3 regions of the Furfurilactobacillus sp. WILCCON 0119 genome follow, and region 2 is predicted to be linked to each of the others. Evidence: predicted binding sites of a transcription regulator. Region 2 holds the regulator's gene; each other region holds the start of a gene.

Region 1 (7,383 bases), on a different contig from region 2:
TATAAAAATCAATATTTTTATCGAGAATCGTTCGGCTTTAAATGTAAAAAGCGCACCTGACGAATCACGATTGATTCATCAGGTGCGCTTTTGGAGCTGGTAAACCACCAGCTGAATTCATTTAAAATGAGTTACTTTGTTGCTTCAGCAGAGGCGACAGTCCGCGCCTTATCGCGTTCCAACACTGGCTTCAAATACCGCCCAGTGTAACTTGTTGGTACCTCAGCAATTTCTTCAGGTGTTCCGGTGGCCAGAATGGTTCCACCGCCGGCACCTCCCTCGGGGCCAAGGTCGATCAAATGATCGGCCGTCTTGATAACATCAAGGTTGTGTTCAATGATCAAGACGGTATTGCCATTGTCCACCAACCGATGAAGCACACCCAATAACCGTTTAATGTCATCCGTGTGCAACCCCGTCGTTGGTTCATCTAAAATGTAGAAGTTTCGCCCATTTGCCTTCTTGTGTAATTCAGAAGCCAACTTCATCCGTTGCGCTTCCCCACCAGACAACGTGGTTGCGGACTGGCCAAGGTGAACATAGCCTAAACCAACATCAACGATGGTTTGCAACTTCCGGGTAATCTTTGGAATTGCGGCAAAGAAGGCCAGTCCTTCAGAAACCGTCATGTTCAAAACGTCAGCGATGTTCTTTCCCTTGTACGTCACTTCCATGGTTTCGGAGTTATACCGTGATCCATGACAAACTTCACAAGGAACATAAACATCCGGCAAGAAGTTCATTTCAATCTTTAAGATCCCGTCACCATGGCACGCTTCACAACGGCCACCCTTAGTGTTAAACGAGAACCGGCCCTTTTGATACCCACGAAGCTTAGCTTCGTTCGTTTGCGCGAACAAGTCACGAATATCATCAAAGACCCCGGTATACGTTGCCGGGTTCGACCGTGGCGTCCGGCCGATTGGTGATTGGTCGATGTCCACGATCTTTTCAATGTTCTTAATGCCGGCCACACTCCTGTACTTTCCTGGCTTAGCCGAGTTATTGTTCAACTTCTGTGCTAAAACTTTTTCCAGGATCGAGTTCACTAACGTCGACTTCCCGGAACCAGACACACCGGTCACGACGGTCATTTCGCCCAGCGGGAAGCGGACATCCACGTCCTTCAAGTTATTTTCTGAAGCACCCTTCAACTCGATTGCCTTCCCGTTACCGGTGCGCCGCGTTAACGGAACCGGAATGAAATCTTTCCCGGACAAATACTTCCCGGTCAATGATTTCGTGCTGCGGGCAACCTGCTTTGGTGTACCGGCGGCCATCACACGGCCCCCGTTTTCACCAGCACCAGGGCCGATATCAATCAAGTAATCAGCGGCCAACATGGTATCTTCATCATGTTCAACAACAATCAGTGTGTTCCCAAGGTCACGCATCCGCTTCAATGAACTGATCAACCGGTCATTATCACGTTGATGAAGTCCGATGGATGGTTCATCCAGGATGTACAGGACCCCGGAAAGGTTCGAGCCGATTTGCGTGGCTAATCGAATCCGTTGGGCTTCCCCACCAGACAAGGTCCGGGCAGACCGACTCAACGTCAGGTAATCCAGGCCAACGTTTTCAAGGAACGTTAACCGATCACGAATTTCCTTAACGATGGGTTCCGCGATCACACGATTTTGTTCACCGAGGGTCAGTTCATTAAAGAACGGCACTTCGTCACTAATGGCCATTTCGGACACTTCACCAATGTGCCGGCCGTTGATCTTAACGGCTAGCGCCTGCCGATTCAACCGGTAACCGTGACACGTTTGACACGTCAATTCAGTCATGTACTGCCGCATTTGGTCACGAGTAAAGTCAGAGTTCGTCTCTTTGTAACGCCGTGAGATGTTGTTCATTACGCCCTCAAACTCAGCGTCAACGTCACGAACCCCGCCAAAATCGTTTTCGTAATGGAAGTGGAAGGTCTTCGTCGTTCCATATAACACCATGTCACGCTGCTTCTTCGGTAATTTGCCAAATGGCGTGTCCATGTCAATCTTGTTTTGTTCCGCAAACTGTTCAAGCATGCTTGGATAGTACATTGAACTAATCGGATTCCATGGTTCCAAGGCCCCATCACGTAAAGTCTTGGTCCGGTCTGGCACCACGAGATCTTCATCCACTTCTAGTTTGACACCGAGTCCTTCACAATCTGGGCAGGCACCAACTGGTGCGTTAAAGGAGAACAACCGTGGTTCTAATTCACCAACGGTAAAGCCACAAATTGGACATGAGTAGTGTTCGGAAAACTGTAATGGATCACCATCGATCACATCAACCGTGGCGTACCCATCACTCAACCGTAACGCTGCTTCAAATGAATCAAACAGCCGGCTACGACTGTCGCTGTCGGGCCGCACTACGATCCGGTCAATCACAATGTTGATGCTGTGGTACTTGTTCTTATCCAATTCAGGTACTTCATCGACGTCCATTGTTTCACCATCGACTTGGACCCGAACGAACCCTTCGCGCTTGATCTTTTCAAACACCTTCGTGTGCTGGCCCTTCTTGCGCCGCACGATTGGGGACAGAATCTGAAGCCGCGTCCGCTCTGGTAAGGCCAGGACCTGATCCACCATTTGTTCAACGGACTGACTGGTAATTTCCGTCCCGTCGTTTGGACAAATGGGGGTGCCGACCCGCGCCCAGAGAAGCCGCAGGTAGTCGTTGATTTCTGTTACGGTTCCCACCGTTGACCGGGGGTTCTTACTGGTTGTCTTCTGGTCAATCGAAATTGCTGGACTAAGCCCGTCGATCGAATCAACGTCTGGCTTGTCCATCTGGCCCAAGAATTGCCGGGCGTACGCTGACAAACTCTCAACGTAACGGCGCTGGCCTTCAGCGTACAACGTATCAAACGCTAACGAACTCTTTCCGGAGCCCGAGAGCCCCGTGATGACCACAAGCTTATCCCGTGGAATCGTTACGTCGATGTTCTTTAAATTATGGGCACGTGCCCCATGGATCACAATTTTATCGTTATTTGCCATGCTTCCCCTACCTTGTTGCCGTTATTGTTTGGCCGTCAATTCCATGATTGTGTCACGGAGGTTCGCCGCTTCTTCGAAGTCTAACTTCTTGGCGGCTTCTTGCATTTGCTTGTTCAAACCAGCCAACATTGCATCCTGATCAGCCTTACTCAAATTATCAAAATCATCCTCGCTAAACGTCGATTCGTGCTGCCCTTCACCCGTTGGTGCGGTGATCGTGATGTTATCACGAATTGGCTTAACGATCGTTGTTGGTGTGATGTGATGTTCCTCGTTATAGGCTTCTTGCAGTGACCGCCGCCGTTTTGTCTCGTCAATGGCTGCTTGCATCGAGCCGGTAATTGAATCTGCATACATAATGACGGAGCCGTTCGCATTTCTGGCCGCCCGCCCGATTGTTTGAATCAATGACCGTTCGTTCCGCAAGAACCCTTCCTTATCTGCATCCAGGATGGCGACCAGTGAAACTTCCGGCACGTCAATTCCTTCCCGCAAAAGGTTGATCCCAACCAGAACGTCAAACTTACCAAGTCGGAGATCCCGAATGATTTGCGTACGCTCCAGCGTTTTGATGTCACTATGAAGATAACGAACCCGAATCCCGAGATCCTTCAAGTAGTCCGTCAAATCTTCCGCCATCTTTTTAGTCATGGTGGTTACAAACGTTCGTTCATGCTTTTCGATCCGTTTGTTGATTTCACCAACCAGGTCATCAATTTGACCCATAATCGGCCGCACCTCAATGGTGGGGTCCAGTAAACCGGTTGGCCGAATAATTTGCTGCACAACCGTATCCGTTTGTTCGTGTTCATAATCTCCTGGTGTGGCGGACATGTACACAACCTGGTTCACGTGTTGCTCAAATTCATCGATCTTCAATGGCCGGTTGTCCAACGCGCTTGGCAACCGGAAACCATAGTCCACCAGCATTTGTTTCCGTGACCGGTCACCCTTGTACATTCCCCGAACCTGTGGCATCGTCACGTGACTTTCATCCACAACGATCAGAAAATCCTTCGGGAAGAAATCAAGGAGCGTAAACGGCGGCTCTCCGGGAGCACGGCCGTCCATATGCCGCGAGTAGTTTTCGATTCCACTCGTATACCCCATTTCCTTCATCATTTCCAGGTCATACGTCGTCCGTTGCTGAAGTCGTTGCGCTTCAAGCAGCTTGCCCTGATCATTTAAAACGGCCAATCGGTCCGTTAATTCGTCGCCAATCGTTGTGATGGCGTGATCCATAATCGCATCGTTTGTCATAAAGTGGGTCGCCGGAAAAATGGTGATGTGGTCACGATCACCGATCACTTCACCAGTAAGGGCGTCAACTTCACGCATCCGGTCGATCTCGTCACCAAAGAATTCAATCCGCAAGGCCCGTTGGTCTTCAGAGGCTGGGAACACTTCCACAATGTCGCCGTGGACCCGGAACCGGCCCCGCTGGAAATCAATGTCGTTACGTTCAAACTGAATGTCGACCAGCTTGCGCATAAAGTCATTCCGTTCGATCGTCTGCCCGATCCGCAATGAAATAACGTGATCCTTATACTGGTGTGGATCCCCTAAACCAAAGATGGAAGAAACGGACGCCACAACGATCGTATCATTACGTTCAAGTAACGAACTGGTCGCTGAGTTCCGCAGCTTATCGATCTCGTCGTTAATTGCCGAATCCTTTTCAATGTAGGTATCAGAAGAAGGCACGTAGGCTTCTGGCTGGTAGTAATCATAGTATGAAACAAAGTATTCCACCGCGTTATTGGGGAAGAACTCCTTGAATTCACCGTACAACTGTCCGGCCAGTGTCTTATTGTGTGAGAGCACCAACGTCGGTTTGTTGACGTTGGCAATGACGTTACTAATCGTGAACGTCTTCCCGGTTCCAGTTGCCCCCATCAAAATCTGGGCCTTTTTGCCACTCTCGATTCCCGTGGTCAACTGATTAATTGCTGCCGGCTGATCACCAGTCGGTTTGTACTTTGAAACAAGGTCAAATTTACGATCAGCTTGACGTTCAATCATCCTAACGTCTCCCCCTTTATGTGCGTTGTCGAGTTCATCATTATTGTCGTCCCATTAGTGTAACAGGTCTGTCAAGCCGGACCAACGAAAACGATCGGCTATGGCAAACACGTCACACGAATGCGTTTAGATAGCGTATTTATGATAGCACAGCGAACATACTTTCGCACGAAATAAGCCCAAAAAGATCCGAATGTTTGGCAGCATCAAATGTGCTGACCGAACCGTTCGGATCATCATGCGTTCACACTAAAATTGACTTGTTTCACCGGTCCTTAGGGCGCCCGCGACATTCCCGTTTAGTCACTCATTGCCGCACATCAGGGAGTGACTTGTTTAACCGCTTGACGATTTGTTTGGCTCTCATCATGCTACTCAACCAAATGGTAATGTAAACGACCACGTAGATCACTGTATAACCGATCAACCACCCCACGTTAAGTGGAAACCAGCCACAGATAATGGCTAACGGTGTGAATAAAACAAACGTCACACTAAAGTGGACGACCGTTTGCATCGTGATGCTCCACCATTCTTGATCAAAGACCATTCCCGCCAAACTAAACATGACACCAATCATGATCCATAGCCCCGTTGATACCAGTGTTGCCGTTGTTAACGACGTGAAGTGCTGCGTGAACCAAGGGGATGAGGGATAAAACGATTTTGTTTGTTCAATAACCGAGAAGAATAAGGCGATCAGGTAACCAACTGTGATGCCAACGATAACGCCAAAACCAATTCTTGCGCCCATTTTTTTCATTTTAGTAACCTCCGTTTAAGCGTTTGTGCATATCGCCGTGAGGTATAAGTCACCTCATCAGAGGTTAACCGCACCAAAAAGATGCCACCACGGCCCAGGTAAAACTGTTTGATGCATGAAATTCGAACAATTTCTGAACTTGAGATCTGAATAAACAAGCGCTTTGATAACCGCTCCGCCAGTTCATAAATGCGCTGACGAATTTGGTAAGTCCCCGTAGCTGTTTCACACACAACGCTTTTCCCAGCGGTATAAAAACGAATCACGTCAGCAATGGCAATGCTAACGGTTCGGTCATCGTGGTGCCCTTCGATCATTAATAACGTTGAAAAATCTTCAATCGTTTGCCCCAATTCAATTAAATCTGGTGTTTTTTGCATCGCCGTAATGGTGACAAACGGTTCGGCAAATAAAAAAACGTTAGCTGAAAAAAAAGATTTCATTCTCTCAACTAACGTTTTATTTTAATGTCATTTAGCCTTCAACAAAGGCGTTAATGGCGTCGGCAAACTGTTGTAACTTTGTGTTGGCTTCTGCCAACGTTGCCCCATTTGTTCCAATGTAGAACTTGATTTTTGGTTCCGTCCCGGATGGCCGCACAGCAATCCACGTGCCATCAGCTAACCAGTACTTCAAGACCTCTGCATGCGGCAGGTCGAGTGCTTCAACACTACCATCAGCAAACGTCTTGGTTCCCTTAGCGATGTCGTCCGTTGCCACAACCTCAACGCCAGCATAGGCGGTTGGGGCGTTGTTTCTGAACTTATCTAAAATGGCCTCGATCTTCTTAGGCCCTTCGATCCCCTCGTACGTTTGTTGCAACGTTTGTTCACGGAAGTAACCGTACTCTTTGTACAGCCCTTCCAGACCATCATACAGGGTTTTTCCTTGCTTCCGGTAGTACGCCGCGATTTCAGCCAACAGGGTCAACGCCTGGATGGCATCCTTATCTCGAACGAATGGCTTGATCAAATACCCGTAACTTTCTTCAAACCCAAACATGAACGTGTGACTACCCGTATCCTGGAAGCTTTGGATCTGTTCCGCAATAAACTTAAACCCAGTCAACACGTTGATCATGCCCACATGGTAGCTTTCAGCAATCTTTGTCGCAAACTCTGTGGAAACGATCGACTTAACGGCAACCGCATTTTCTGGTAGCGTCCCTGCCGTTTTGTTTGCTTCAAGAATATAGTGCAACATTAGGGCGGCAATCTGGTTCCCCGTCAGGAGTTGGTACTCACCGTTAGGCAACCGTACAGCAGTTCCTAACCGGTCAGCGTCGGGGTCCGTGGCAATCAATACGTCCGCGTTCTTTTCCTTTCCCAAGGCAATGGCCATGTCAAACGCCTCTGAAAATTCAGGGTTCGGAAAGGCAACGGTTGGAAAATCACCATCTGGTTCGGCTTGTTCAGGAACCGTAATGAAGTTTTTAAACCCAGCGTTTTTAAGGGCCCGTTCACCAGGCATCCGCCCAGTTCCGTGAAGTGGTGTAAAGACAAACGTCATGTCTTTGCCTTCTTCTGCGGCTAGCGCTTTATCAACCGTGACCGTTGCAATGTTTTCCAAGTAAGCTTGGTCGACGTCTTCACCGATGAT
Region 2 (7,383 bases):
TCGCCGTTTGTAACTGATACATATCGTAATACCGGCCACCCTGCGCCAAGAGTTCAGCATGCGTCCCGCGTTCAACGATTCGGCCTGCATCCAATACTAAAATCTGGTCTGCCTCCCGAATGGTCGACAACCGGTGTGCAATGGCAATGGTTGTCCGGCCGGCCTGTAGTTTCTTCAAACCGTCCTGAATCAACGCCTCTGTCTCCGTATCAATGTCCGCTGTTGCCTCATCCAAAATCAGGACCTTTGGATCATGTGCCACCGTCCGGGCAAATGAGATCAATTGACGTTGACCACCGGAATAACTGGTCCCGTGTTCGATCACCTTTGCATGATACTTCCCGGGAAGCCGGTCGATAAACTGATCCGCCGAAACGAAACGCGCCGCTGCGACCACCTGGTCATCACTGATTTTGTCATCAAACATCCGAATGTTTGAGGCAATGTCGCCGTAAAACATGAATGAATCCTGCAACACTAACCCAAACTGCCGCCGCAATTCCGCCATGTCGTACTCCCGAATGTCGCGGCCATCGATCAAAATCTGTCCTGAACCAAATTCATAGAAACGCATTAAGACATTGATGGTCGATGATTTCCCCGAGCCGGTATGACCAACTAAGGCCACCGTTTGCCCTGGTTTAACCGTAAATGACACATCGTGCAGCACATCATGAACGCCGTCATAACTAAAGTTCACGTGCCGGAATTCAATTTCACCGCGGGTGATCTTCGCGCCAGCCACCGGATGTTGCTGTGGTGCAAGTGTTTGATCATCCATCACGGTCAAAATCCGGGAACCCGCAACGATTCCATCCTGAAAATCAGACAGTGAGTCCATCATCGTGGACATCGGATTATATAAATTATCCAAATACAGCACAAACGCATAAATCGTCCCCGCCAAAACGAAGTGATCCATCGCATTGATTCCAAACAACCACAAAACGGCCACTTCACTCAATGCGAACAGCAACTGAATGACGGGACTCAACAGTAATGAGTTAATCCGAATCATCGCTTTACGCGTCCCGTAATAAGCTTCGTTAGTTTCGTCAAACGCAGCGTTCATCCGGCGTTCCTGACGAAAATCCTGAATGACGCTAATTCCACTGATTGACTCCGCCAGTGTTGCGTTGAGCTCACTCAAACGCTCACGCATGGCCCGGTAAACCCGGCTACTGAAGTGCTGATAGTACCAAATCACAAACAACAGCACCGGAAGAAAGGCCAGCACGGCAAACGCCACGGTCACATTTGTGGTAAACATCGCGTATAGTGACGTCACCACAGAAAACAGCGCAATAATTGCTGCCGAAAATAAGGACCAAAAGGTTTGAAAGGACATCGTGTCATTTGTGAGGCGCGATAAAATCGAACCCGCTGGCACCCGATCGAAGTAACTCATGCCCAGTGAATGTAGCTTTCGGAAAAGCTTCACCCGCACATTTTCCAGCATGTACTCGCCGCCCATTGCGTACAAAAATTCTTGTGAAAATTGAAATAATGCTTTGATTAACGTGCCTAAGAAATAAAAGCCTGCAAAGAACAAGACCACCCGGAGACCGGCGTTGTTCACCCGTAAATAATGATTCATGTAAGTCTGCATCAATTTTGGTAATGCCACGTTCACAAGGCTAACCATAAACGCAAAGACGATTGCCCAAATGAAGGACCACTTATATGGTGCTGCATATGGCAATAACCGTTTGATCACCGTTCGTTGCTCTTTCATGGTCATGCTTTTATGCCACGCTGATTGTTTATTTTCTGCCATTAAGCATTGCCACCTCCAATCGCATCCGCTAACTGTTGTTGTTCATACATGCGTTCGTACCAACCGTGCGCTTTCACTAACGTTGCGTGATCGCCACGCTCGGCAACGTGTCCATCGGCTAACACAAGAATCTGGTCAGCGTTCACGACCGCGCTCAAACGGTGGGTTGCGATAATCGTCGTTTTTCCGTTTCGGGCAGCTCGTAACCGCTCTAAAATTTGCGCTTCCGTTTTCGCATCAACCGCAGATAACGCGTCGTCCAAAATTAGCACTTCTGGGTCAACTAACAGGGCCCGTGCAATGGCTAACCGCTGCTTTTGCCCACCCGATAGAGACACACCGCCCTCACCAACTTCTGTATCATAACCATTCGGCATGGTTGCAATCTCCACGTCAAACGCGGCAATGTGCGCCGCTGCGTCAATTTCTGCCTGGGTCGCCTGTGGTTTAGCAAACGCGATGTTTTCGCGAATCGTTGACGAAAACAAGAAACTATCTTGAGGCACATAGCCCAAAACACCGACATAGGCATCCAATGTATAGTCGCGGATGTCATGACCACCGATCGTAATTTCACCGGTGTATGCATCAAACTGACGGAGTAATAGCCGCATAACGGATGACTTCCCCGCCCCCACACGGCCCACTAAGCCAAGCGTTTGACCCGCGGGCAACGTGAAGTGAACGTCAGTCAATTGGTTGCCCGTTTCATCAGGATAATGAAAGGCCTCAATATTAAACGTTAATTCGCCGTGTGCGGGCGCAGATAACCCCGCCGTCTTTTCGACGATGCTGGACTGCTCATGCAGCAATGTATTAACCCGGTCGTACGACGCATTCCCCCGCTCCATCGTGTTAAATAACTGACCAATGGCAAACATTGGCCAGATCAACATACTAATGTAGGCGATAAACGTCACCAGTTGCCCCAGCGAGATTACGCCAGTTGTCACATACCGACCGCCTAAAATGATTGTCGCAACGTAGGAAAGTCCAATAATAATTGTGACTAATGGATCAAAAAGTGCGTCTAGCCTGTTGGTCCGCCGATTAATGGCGATCGTCTGCTTCACTTGAGTTTCAAAGTCTGCTTCGTCTTGTTGCTCCTGACCAAGTGTTTTAATGACCTTGATTCCCTCGATACTTTCCTGGGCCTTATTGTTAAGCCGAGAAAACGCGGCCTGTGATTCACCAAAGGCCACGTGAATCTTTGTTCCCAAATACCGGGCAACAACTGCGATCAATGGTAGTGGTAACACCGCAAGAATCGTTAGCCGCCAATTAACAAGCACCAGCATGGCAATTAACGTTGTTCCCCCTGTGATGACGGAATCTGCAAACTGCAAGATCCCCCCACCAGCCACTCGCTGAATGGCAGAAAGGTCGTTTGTTGCATGGGCCATTAAATCACCGGTCCGGTAACGCTGATAAAAGCTCGCGTCCATCTGCATAAAGTGCCAGTACAACCGTTCCCGCAGCGTTCGTTCAAGGTTTGCCGCACCGCCCCAAATCGACGTTCGCCATAAAAAGCGGGCGGCATAAGCACCTAACGCCACAGCAACCATGAGGCTAAGGTCCAGTGCTAACCGGGACCCTGTCAATTGGCGTTTCCCCATCAAATCAACTAAATCCCCGAGGATCCGGGGTGGAATAACGCCAAGGAGCGCCGTGATCAATAACCCAAGAACACCCCGTAAATAGCGCCGCCGTTCCGTTTTAAAATACCAGGCCAACTTTCTAAAAATTGCCATAACTCACCAACCTCTCTCAATTCAAATGAAACGACAAAAAAACGGATAGGAATAATCCTATCCGTTACTTTAATTACATGAATTAACCTTTACGTGCCTGACTTTGCATGGTGGCAAGCATTTGCTTAAGCTTCTTTTCAGAAGGCTTTTGCCCCATTTGCAACATCATTGTCCGTAACATCTCTTCAGTAATTGGAGGATTATTCTTAAGGTAGTTTTGCATGTAACGGCGTGCAAAGAAAAAGCCGCCGACAACGCCAGCCACTGCCGCTACGATAATAAGTAAGATCCACAACCCTGTTGACATCAAATACCCCTCCTTTACGTTTAAATAAAATACATCTTATTATACTACACAACTAATCGGCGGATGAAAACCCTTTAACCGAAAAAATCTTCATTAACGTTAATTAATCGTCACGCAAGCCTTTATCACGTTGAACTTGGCGAACCTTTTCCGGTGTCACTTCATTACCATTCTTATCGAAGACCTGCATCATCTCAACTTGTGAACGGAATGATTTCCGGAAGTTTGCAAGGAATTCCTCGCGGAGCTTTTTTTGTTCGGCTTGTTCGTCCTCAGTCAGTCCGCCATCTTTTGCTTTCTGAGCTAATTCGTTAATCCGAGCACGCAATTTTTCTGGTTCCATTATTCAGTCACTTCCTTAATTCAGCTTTGACAGCTATTATACAAGATTATTGCCAAAAGAGGAAAAGATTTGCAATGTAGCGAACATTTGTTTGACCCTGTTCGTAAAATATGCTAAGTTTTAAATAACAAAAAGCGTCGCTCGGCGTTTCCGATCCATCATGGGCACCATTTTCGGCCACCCGTTTGTGGTGTACAAGACCCATGGCGACGACATTTAATAACGAGGTGTAAACATGGCAAAAGGTGCTGCAACGAAGCAAATGGCTGTTCTCCAGTTCATTTATGACCGGGTTAACGAAAAAGGTTACCCGCCAACGGTCCGTGAAATCGGTGAAGCGGTTGCGTTATCGTCAACATCCACCGTTCACGGTCACATTGACCGACTCCAAAAAAAGGGCCTCCTGGTTAAAGATCCAACAAAACCCCGGGCCATTGAACTAACGGACGCTGGTCTAACCGCCCTCGGCATTTCAACGACCCCTAATGAGATTCCGGTTCTGGGTGTCGTCGCTGCTGGGGAACCCATTTTAGCGGTTCAAGACGCAACCGACTACTTCCCCATTCCCCCAGAATTAACCGAATATGATGGCGACTTGTTCATGCTCACCATTCGTGGTGACAGTATGATCAACATGGGCATTTTGACTGGTGACCGGGTCATTGTCCGCCGCCAACAAAATGCAGACAATGGTGACATCGTCATTGCGATGACTGACGAAAATGAAGCCACTTGTAAACGATTCTTCAAGGAATCCGATCACTACCGGCTTCAGCCAGAAAATGATCACATGGCGCCCATCATTCTTAACCAAGTTTCCATTTTAGGTAAGGTTGTTGGCCTCTACCGTGACTCTGTTTATTAGCATTATTTAACCACACAAAAATCCCTGAACGCAGTTAGCCGTTCAGGGATTTTTTTACTGATTATTGAACTTTGCCTGGGTAGGCTTGATTTGGTAAGGCATCAAAATCAAGATCTGCAATGGCTTCAGCCGTTGTCACGTAAGTCACTGCCCCCTTAGCCAACATTAAGTTAACAAGGCTATCCTTTTCGTGAAGTAAAACTACCTGCTTGCCCTTAGCCACGGCGTAACCAATTTCAAACGCCGTCCCGCTATCAACTGAATCTTCAGTGAAGTCGGACACGGCTACAACAATATCGGACCCGTTAAGGTTTTCTAAGTCATGGTTATAGGCCGTTTCTTGCCATTCAGGACTCCCAAAGGTCAATTCGGGAAACTGCGACTTCCGGGGGCTAAAGACATCCCCAATGGTTGCGTTGGCGGCTAAGGCTGCTTCAACGCGCTTAACCCGGTCAATTTGTTCTTCATCAAAAAAAGGACTTGCTAAGTAAATTGATTTCACGTGTGTGTTCCTCCTCAAGTAGTATTCTCAGTATACTCGATTAGCGAACATTGTCACCGTGATTCCGAAAACTCATTCATATTTTTTAGTAAATCCTCATGATAATGGCAATCGGTTCACCATTTATGAATCTAAATCGAAACATTGTCCACAATCTTCTGCTTCACATACGTTTATCACTAATTTCCACAATTTCCACCACTCAATTCATTAATGGCCCCTTTTTCAGTGGCGGCCACAATGGTACACTTAAAAGACAACATTACCCAATGAAATCGAGGAATAATCATGATCTTTTTGGCCGTTTTCGGTGGCATCGCGTTGATCCTTGCCGTTTTTTACCTGCTCAACTCAATCCAGTCTTACGGAACCTGGCGTTTTGCCACCCTATTAGTCGTCGTTTTTGCCCTCATTACTGGGTACGGCGTCGTTAAGCTCCCCGTCTGGCACCACCATGGTTCATGGAGCATGCAGTCATCTTCCAGCAGTTCGACCACTAAGGCAGCATTAACCAAAGCTGCCTCGGTATTCAATCCGAACCAAGCTGCCATTGATGGTGAAACGGCCGGCCAGAAGAGTGCGGCAACCGCTAACGCACAGAGCCAGGTTAAATCACAACTGGCAAATGCCTTCAGTAGTCTTGGTACCGTTACACTTGACGCTGACACAAAGACATACACCATTCATCCAACCAATAAGGATGCCGTTAAAGCTCTGGAGGAGTTAGAAAAAACGCCAAGTGACGCTGAGGAAGCTAAATGGCCAACCATGACAGACCATTTACGGGCCTCATCCGCCAACATCAGTAAATCCTTGAAGGACGATTACACCCTGGCCATGGTTAGCCCGGACCAATCAGGCAAGGTTTTGTATAGTGCAAAAAACGGTAAAACTGTCACGAACTTCATTAAATAATCACCGTTCCGTTTAGTCCTGTTGATCATCCTTGATCGACAGGACTTTTTTCAGCCAAAAAACGGCAATCCCGTAGGACCACCGTTTTCATTAACCACGATTTAAATATTGGCGCTGTTCGTTCTTAATGCCTGTTAACACAAATTGGGCTGGGTCCGCACTGATATCAAGCTCCCGATCCGTGCCGTTGGTTGGCAATTGATCTGAAAATAGCGCTTCGTATGTGGCCACATCAACCGGCGTCCGGTTATTAAGTAGTTCCGTAATCGCTGCCTTATTGAACCCCTGGCGATAATCTGGTTGCAGTCGGCCAGTATAAAACTCACCTTCTGCCCCGGAGCCGAAACTAAAGAGTCCTAAACGGGCACCAGCAGCGAGCTCACCGTTTGCTAATAGTGACAGCAGGCTCAGGTACAAAGAACCCGTGTATAGATTCCCCACATGACGGTTCCATTCACGGGCGGCCTCAAAGTTCGTCGTTAGTTTCGTCGCCTGTGTGTCATCCACTTCTGGTAAAACCGTTCGCAACGCTTTAAGTCCCATTTTTGTAAACGGCAAATGAAAGAGAAATGCATCAAAATCCATCGCCGATTGATCAAATTGCGTTTTAAATCGTTGCCAGACATCCTGGAAAAAATCGATGTAAATGTTGGCTGAATAATGCCCGTCAACCCGTGCTTCCGTCGCGTAAACTGGCCGCCAAAAATCCATAACATCACGTGTTAAATACATACTGTCCGCTTCAATTGCCATGATTGTGGGCTCCGTGCTCATCACCATGGCAACCGCGCCGCCGCCCTGCGTGATTTCTCCAGCCGTTTCCAACCCGTACCGGGCCACATCCGCCGCCAGAACTAAGACACGCCGGTCAGGATGGGCTAACAGGTAGTCACGACCCAGTTGTAACGCTGCGGTCGCTGAAT
Region 3 (7,383 bases), on a different contig from region 2:
GATCTTGGGGCGTTGCCAGGCCAACTTGATCTGGAAGTTGCCCCAACGACATCGCAGGCCTTAACAGATGCATTGGCAGCTCTGACGGCACTCGGATACAGTGCAGCAGAAGTGAAAAAAGTCGAAAAACAATTAACGACCATGAGCGCCAAGTCGACAGACCAGTACTTAAGTGCGGCCCTGTCGTTATTAACGCGTTAATGATGGTAAATAATGGTTGAGGAGGTGAGTGACAAGATGGATGATGAAGTGATGTCGAATGAACCGGTTAGTGAGCAGGAAGCGTCGCTAGAACGGTCGCTTCGACCAACGACCTTGGCGCAGTACATCGGTCAAGATACGGTGAAGGAGCAACTCACGGTCTACATTACGGCAGCAAATGCACGGGAAGAGTCACTGGACCACGTGTTACTGTACGGCCCACCCGGACTGGGGAAAACGACGTTGGCCATGGTGATTGCAAATGAAATGCAGGTCAACATTAAGACAACGAGTGGCCCGGCCATTGAACGGCCCGGTGACATCATTGCGTTGTTAAACGAATTACAGCCTGGCGACATTTTATTCATTGATGAAATCCACCGGTTACCAAAAGTGGTGGAAGAAATGTTGTATTCTGCAATGGAAGATTTCTTCGTGGATATTGTTGTGGGCCAGGGACCAACTGCCCATCCGGTTCACTTTCCGTTGCCACCATTTACCTTGATTGGGGCAACCACCCGGGCTGGCTTGCTATCTGCGCCATTGCGAGATCGGTTTGGCATCGTCGAACACATGAACTACTACACGACGGCTGACCTAGAGGAGATCACGTTACGGTCGGCCAACATTTTGGCCAGTAACATCGTGAAGGCAGGCGCCCATGAAATTGCCCGCCGCTCACGGGGAACCCCCCGGATCGCCAACCGGTTATTAAAACGGGTTCGTGATTTTGCGGAGGTTGATGGGAGTGCTGCCATTGATGCGCCAATTGTCGACCATGCGCTCCGTGTTCTTGGGGTGGATGAGTTGGGACTGGATGAAGTGGACATCAAACTATTGAACACGATGATCGACTTTTACAACGGGGGGCCCGTTGGGTTAACGACCCTTGCGGCCAACATTGGTGAGGAAGCGGATACCATCGCCGAAGTGTACGAACCGTACTTATTACAAACGGGGCTCATTAAACGGACGCCCCGGGGCAGAATGGTGACATCAGCCGGGTATGAGCACCTGCACATTCCCGCTCCAGACTGAAATTAATTGCCGAATTCCATTTGGCAACCTTCGTTAAGTCTGGTACAGTACATTAAGGAATCTATTTGAATGAGGTGGAGAAATTGACAAGTTTATTAGCAGCAGCCGCTAAGAGCGGGCAAAACAACATGTGGAGTACAATCATCATGATTGTCCTTTTCGTGGGGATCTTTTATTTCTTTATTATGCGGCCAAACCGGAAGCAACAAGATCAACGTAAAGAAATGATGAACGGGATTCACGTTGGGGATCACGTGGTGACGATTGGTGGGTTACACGGTGTTATTGACGCACTTGACGAAACAAAGAAGACAGTGACGATCGATGCTGACGGCATTTACTTAGTGTTTGACTTACAGTCAATTCACCACGTAGAAACGCCAGCAGCAACGACGAGTGCTGCCGCAGCACCAATGAGCAGTGCAAGCTCAGAAGCAGCGAGCGCCGCAACAAGTGCAACTTCAGAAGCAACAAGTGCTGCTGAATCAGAAGCACCAAAAGACTAATCATTTGTCCATTTAATGGCGATGTGAAGTTATAAAACCGACGGAGACCCTCATGTGGATGGGGATTCTCCGTCGGTTTTATTTATTGAGAATAAAGTGGCGGAAGGACGGTGTTTTTGCTGTTATTGCGAACATATGTTTGATAAACTGTAAACTAAATAGTGGAAAAAAGGAGGGGTGACTCATGGCGCAGACGTTAATGCAGGTTCCACTAGTTGTGGATGCCAGTCGGAAAATTATTCATGTGGATATGGACGCGTTTTATGCCTCTATTGAAGTCCGTGACCACCCCGAGTTTAAGCAGCAAGCACTAGTCATTGCGCGTGATCCACGGGAGACCGGTGGACACGGCGTCGTGACAACGGCGAATTATGTCGCCCGTAAACTAGGTGTTCATTCTGCGATGAGCGCACAGGAAGCTAGAAAATTGGCGCCCAAGGCTGTCTTTAAACGGCCGGATTTTCCCAAGTATCGGGCGGTCTCTGCACAAATTCACGAAATTTTTCATCAGTATACGGATCACATTGAGCCGATTGCGTTTGATGAAGCGTACCTTGATGTGACGACCAATAAGCAGGGCATCGAGTCCGCTGTGGCCCTTGCGCATCAGCTCCAGGCGCAAATTTTTGAAACGGTTCATTTAACGTGTTCAACGGGAATTTCGTACAATAAATTCTTAGCGAAGCTCGCCTCTGACTATGCAAAACCAGTGGGCGTTACCGTTGTCTTACCAGGAGACGCCGAGACCTTCCTCGCCCCGTTGCCCATTGAAAAATTTCGTGGTGTAGGAAAAAAGACGGTTCCAAAGATGCACGACCTGGGCATTATGACCGGGGCGGATCTATTAAAACATTCGGAGCCGGAACTCATTCAACATTTTGGCAAACTGGGCTATGCGTTATATCGTCACGTTCGGGGGAGTGATGACCGACCGGTGGAGTGGCAACGGGAACGTAAATCCATTGGGCGTGAAGAAACTTACGATACCCTGATCACCAATGAAGCGGATGTTGAGACACAGTTACAATTATTGGCAACCGAACTGGTGGAACACCTGGTTAGCCGGCAACGGCACGGAAAAACCATCGTCCTGAAGGTCCGTGATGCTGAGTTCAATACGGTTACCAGGCGGCGAACGCAAACTGAATTTTTTGAAAATTCGGCTGACATCATTTATGAAACGGCAAAAGAATTGTTCGACGAAACAGCTGATTTAGCAGCGAGCGTCCGGTTGCTAGGAATTACGATGACAAATTTAGATCCACTTTCTTTTGAAAATATGACGTTACCACTATTTACTTCGGCGTCTTCACGCGCATTTTAACCGGATTATGGTCCATAGATATCGCTGTGAGGCTTTGTATTTACGCACAATGTCCGTTATACTGGCATGTACGAGACTTGTAGCGAGAAGAGGGGCCAAAAACCATGGACGTGCAAAAAGCAATTTTTGACGATATTAATCGCAACCGCATTATCATCATTCACAGACATCAACGACCTGATCCAGATGCCGTCGGGGCACAGGCAGGCCTTGCCCGGATTTTGCAGGTTGCTTATCCTGAAAAGAAGATTTATATCGTTGGAAAGCAGGTTCCTGGTTTGGCCTGGTTAGCTGAAATGGACCAGGTGGCTGATTCACAATTTGACCAAGCACTGATTTTGATCCTCGACACGGCAAACGAACCGCGGGTGGATGACCAACGGTGGCGTGACGGTCGGGAAGTTGTGAAAATTGATCACCATCCAGATGACGATCCGTTTGGTGATCTTAGCTGGGTGGATGACCAAGCCTCCAGCACCTCAGAAATGGTTGTGGCCTTTGCAAACCGGTTTGACTTAACGATTGACGCAACGGCTGCCCGGTCACTGTACGCGGGCATCGTTGGGGATACCGGGCGGTTCCTTTACTCCGATACGACCCCGACGACCATGCGCGTGGCTGCGCAACTGATGGACACGGGGATCGATGCCGTGGCCGTCAACCAATTGGAAGATGAAATGCCAGTGCCAGTCGCACGGTTATCGGCATACCTCTATGAGCACCTGGAGATCACGGCGAGTGGTGCAGCGCACGTTGTGTTAAGCGCGGAAACAATTCAGTCGTTTGACCTTGGTGACGCCGGAACTGCAAGCTTAGTTCCGATGCCAGGAAAGATTGATTCAGTGCGGGCCTGGGCCATTTTTGAGGAACAAGACGACCACAGTTATCGGGTTCGTTTACGGTCCAAGGGTCCCGTGATCAACGGGTTGGCCCGGCAACACAACGGTGGCGGCCATCCGCTTGCCAGTGGTGCGAAGGCGAAAGATAAAGCTGAAGTTCAAACAATCATTAGCCAACTAGAAGCCTTAACAAGCGCCCAATAAGGAGAAACTATGACGGAAACATTTACAGAACTAAACTTGCGACCAGAGCTAATGGCCGCCTTAACGGAAATTAACTTCGTGAAACCCACACCGGTTCAAGCGCGGTTGATTCCCGTTATCATGGCTGGCCGGTCTGTTATTGGTCAATCACAAACGGGGAGTGGGAAGACCCACGCCTTTTTACTGCCCATCTTTAACCAGCTCAAGCCTGATTTAGATGAAGTGCAGACCATTATTGCGACACCATCACGTGAATTGGCGAGTCAAATTTACGCGGATGCTAAACAATTGGCGAGTCATTTTGACCAGCCAATTCGGATCGCAAACTACGTTGGGGGAACGGATCGGTCACGGCAAGAACGCCAACTGGGTAAGCACCAACCCCAAATTGTGATTGGGACCCCAGGACGGTTGCGTGACTTCATGGATGAACATGACCTGGGCTTACACACCGCCCACCAACTGGTTGTTGATGAAGCGGATATGACCCTTGACATGGGCTTTTTAAACGACGTAGATCACATTGCGGGGGCCCTGCCTAAGGACCTTCAAATGTTGGTCTTTTCCGCAACGATTCCCCAGAAGCTGCAACCATTCTTACGGAAATACCTGACGAACCCGGTGATTGAAGAAATCCCGGTAACGTCAATTATCAGTCCAACGATTGATAACTGGTTGATGTCAACCAAGGGGCACAAAAAGAATGAAATGATTTATGAATTACTGACAATGGGTGAACCATACCTTGTGCTGGTCTTTTGTAACACCAAGCAACGCACGGCCGAATTAACGGCGTACCTGAAGGAACGTGGCCTTAAAGTGGCCATGATCTCAGGAGACGTGCCGTCACGTGAGCGGAAACGGGTGATGAAACAGGTTCAAAACCTGGAATACCAATACGTGGTTGCAACGGACTTGGCAGCGCGTGGGATTGATATTAAGGGTGTTTCACACGTCATTAACGATGACATTCCGGCAGACCTGGACTTCTTCATTCACCGGGTTGGCCGGACCGGCCGTAACGGCATGTCTGGAACGGCGATTACGTTGTACCGTCCTGGTGAAGAGGATCAGGTTGCTGAAATCGAAAAATTGGGTGTGAAGTTTGCGCCGAAGGATATTCGTCAGGGTGAAATCGTTGATTCATACGACCGAAACCGGCGGACGAAACGGACAGCGACCCACAATAAGCTTGATCCAACCATGGTCGGTATGGTTAAGAAAAAGAAGAAGAAAGTTAAGCCTGGCTACAAGAACCAAATTAAGTCAGCCATTAAGCGGAAGGCCCAACAGGATAAACGGGTTGAGATGCGTGAAGCTGCTCGTGGGAAGCGTAAGGCAAATCGGCAACAGGGCGCAGCAAGTCGTGCCAACCGGAGTCGGTAAGTCAATTGACAAGTTGGCCGTGAATGCTATACTAAAGTGCAGTCAAGGATATGTGGGAATCAGTTATTTTTCAGCGACGCTCTGGTTGGTGTGAAGAGCGAGGTAACGATTCTTGTGCTCCCTTGAAGAAAAATTTGATAACACACTTGTTTAAAAAACACGCGACTCGGCGTTATGAGTGAGGGGTTAACGAACAACATCGTTGCAAGCAAAGTGGTACCGCGGTCCTTGACCGTCTTTGCAAGCAGGGGTGTTGTTTTGTGTTTCACGCACAAGTGATGAAAGGACAATCATGAAAGAATTAAGTAGTAGCCAAGTACGGCAAATGTACCTCGACTTTTTTGAACAACACGGCCATAAAATTATGCCGAGTGCGTCATTAGTCCCCGTTGAAGACCCAACCTTGTTGTGGATCAACTCTGGGGTCGCCACAATGAAGAAGTACTTTGATGGCTCCGTCGTGCCTGACAATCCACGGATGACGAGTTCACAAAAGAGTATTCGGACAAACGACATTGAAAACGTTGGTCGAACAGCCCGACACCACACGCTGTTTGAAATGCTTGGTAACTTTTCAGTGGGTGATTACTTCAAGACGGAAGCCGTTCACTGGGCCTGGGAATTATTAACCGGAGCTGATTGGTTTGCGTTTGATCCTGACAAGTTGTACATCACGGTGTACCCCAAGGATACGGATGCTAAAGCGGAATGGTTAGACGCCGGGGTCAAGGCAGACCATATTCTGGAAGCCGAAGATAACTTCTGGGATATTGGTCAGGGTCCTTCTGGTCCTGATTCAGAAATTTTCTACGACCGTGGTCAAGAAATGAACAACGTCGCTGAAGATGATCCTGAAAACTTCCCTGGTGGGGAAAACGAACGGTATCTGGAAGTGTGGAACATTGTGTTCTCACAGTTTAACCACACACCAGAAGGAACGTACGAACCACTTCCTCATAAAAACATTGATACGGGGATGGGCCTCGAACGGGTTGTGTCTGTGTTCCAGCACGCCCGGACAAACTTTGAAACAGACTTATTCCTGCCGATCATTAAAAAGACGGAAGAACTGTCAGCGGATAAGCACTACGGTGACAACGCGGCTGACGACGTGTCGTTTAAGATCATCGCGGATCACGCGCGTGCCGTGACGTTTGCCATTGGTGACACGGCGTTGCCTTCAAATGAAGGCCGTGGTTACGTAATTCGGCGGTTAATTCGGCGGGCCATTTTAAACGGGAAGAAGCTCGGTATTAACGAAGCCTTCCTGTACAAATTGGTGCCGGTTGTTGGCGAAATCATGAAGAGCCATTATCCAGCAGTGTTGGAACAGGCTGACTACATTGCCGGTGTGATCCACTCTGAAGAAGACCGGTTTAACGTGACGCTTGATACAGGACTGTCACTATTAAACGACACGATTGCAGCTACCAAGGCAGCTGGCAATGCCGAACTGTCCGGGACCGACGCGTTCAAATTGTTTGATACGTATGGTTTCCCCGTTGAATTAACCACTGAATACGCTGGTGACGAAGGGTTAGCTGTGGACCAGGAGGGCTTTAAGGCCGAAATGGAAAAGCAACGTGCGCGTGCTCGTGGCGCCCGGTCATCTGCTAAGTCAATGGGTGTGCAACGGGCATTGCTCACGGACATCAAGTCCGACAGTGAATATGTTGGTTACACGACGTTAACGGTTCCAGCAGCGAAGTTACTGGACATCATTGTTAACGAAACGTTGGTTGACGTGGCCAAAGAAGGCGACGAAACGGCCGAGGTCATCTTTGATCAAACGCCGTTCTACGCTGAAATGGGTGGTCAAATTGCTGATACGGGTCAGATCATTGACGCCGACGGGAAAGTGGTCGCTAGTGTAACGGACGTTCAA

Evidence for each region. Region 2 encodes LexA, which represses DNA repair genes until DNA is damaged. Its sites were predicted from a motif close to CNAACANNTGTTNG; they were not measured.
Region 1: a site for LexA is predicted at 5,175-5,188, ahead of uvrB (excinuclease ABC subunit UvrB). Genes of this name have one in related genera too.
Region 3: a site for LexA is predicted at 1,874-1,887, ahead of dinB (DNA polymerase IV). Genes of this name have one in related genera too.

Annotation. Positions count from the first base shown of each region.
Region 1 is NZ_JBPCCV010000002.1:230,251-237,633, forward strand. It holds gene uvrA (excinuclease ABC subunit UvrA) at 132-2,999, opposite strand; gene uvrB (excinuclease ABC subunit UvrB) at 3,021-5,021, opposite strand; gene ACRYI5_RS04675 (DUF3021 domain-containing protein) at 5,329-5,784, opposite strand; gene ACRYI5_RS04680 (LytTR family DNA-binding domain-containing protein) at 5,781-6,227, opposite strand; gene ACRYI5_RS04685 (phospho-sugar mutase) at 6,259-7,383, opposite strand, start outside.
Region 2 is NZ_JBPCCV010000001.1:611,483-618,865, forward strand. It holds gene ACRYI5_RS03130 (ABC transporter ATP-binding protein) at 1-1,777, opposite strand, end outside; gene ACRYI5_RS03135 (ABC transporter ATP-binding protein) at 1,777-3,528, opposite strand; gene ACRYI5_RS03140 (YneF family protein) at 3,611-3,835, opposite strand; gene ACRYI5_RS03145 (DUF896 domain-containing protein) at 3,939-4,178, opposite strand; gene lexA (transcriptional repressor LexA) at 4,414-5,043, shown strand; gene ACRYI5_RS03155 (nucleoside 2-deoxyribosyltransferase) at 5,105-5,545, opposite strand; gene ACRYI5_RS03160 (hypothetical protein) at 5,834-6,460, shown strand; gene ACRYI5_RS03165 (hydroxymethylglutaryl-CoA synthase) at 6,551-7,383, opposite strand, start outside.
Region 3 is NZ_JBPCCV010000002.1:33,068-40,450, reverse strand. It holds gene ruvA (Holliday junction branch migration protein RuvA) at 1-201, shown strand, start outside; gene ruvB (Holliday junction branch migration DNA helicase RuvB) at 238-1,239, shown strand; gene yajC (preprotein translocase subunit YajC) at 1,323-1,745, shown strand; gene dinB (DNA polymerase IV) at 1,930-3,069, shown strand; gene ACRYI5_RS03700 (DHH family phosphoesterase) at 3,174-4,112, shown strand; gene ACRYI5_RS03695 (DEAD/DEAH box helicase) at 4,122-5,498, shown strand; gene alaS (alanine--tRNA ligase) at 5,791-7,383, shown strand, end outside.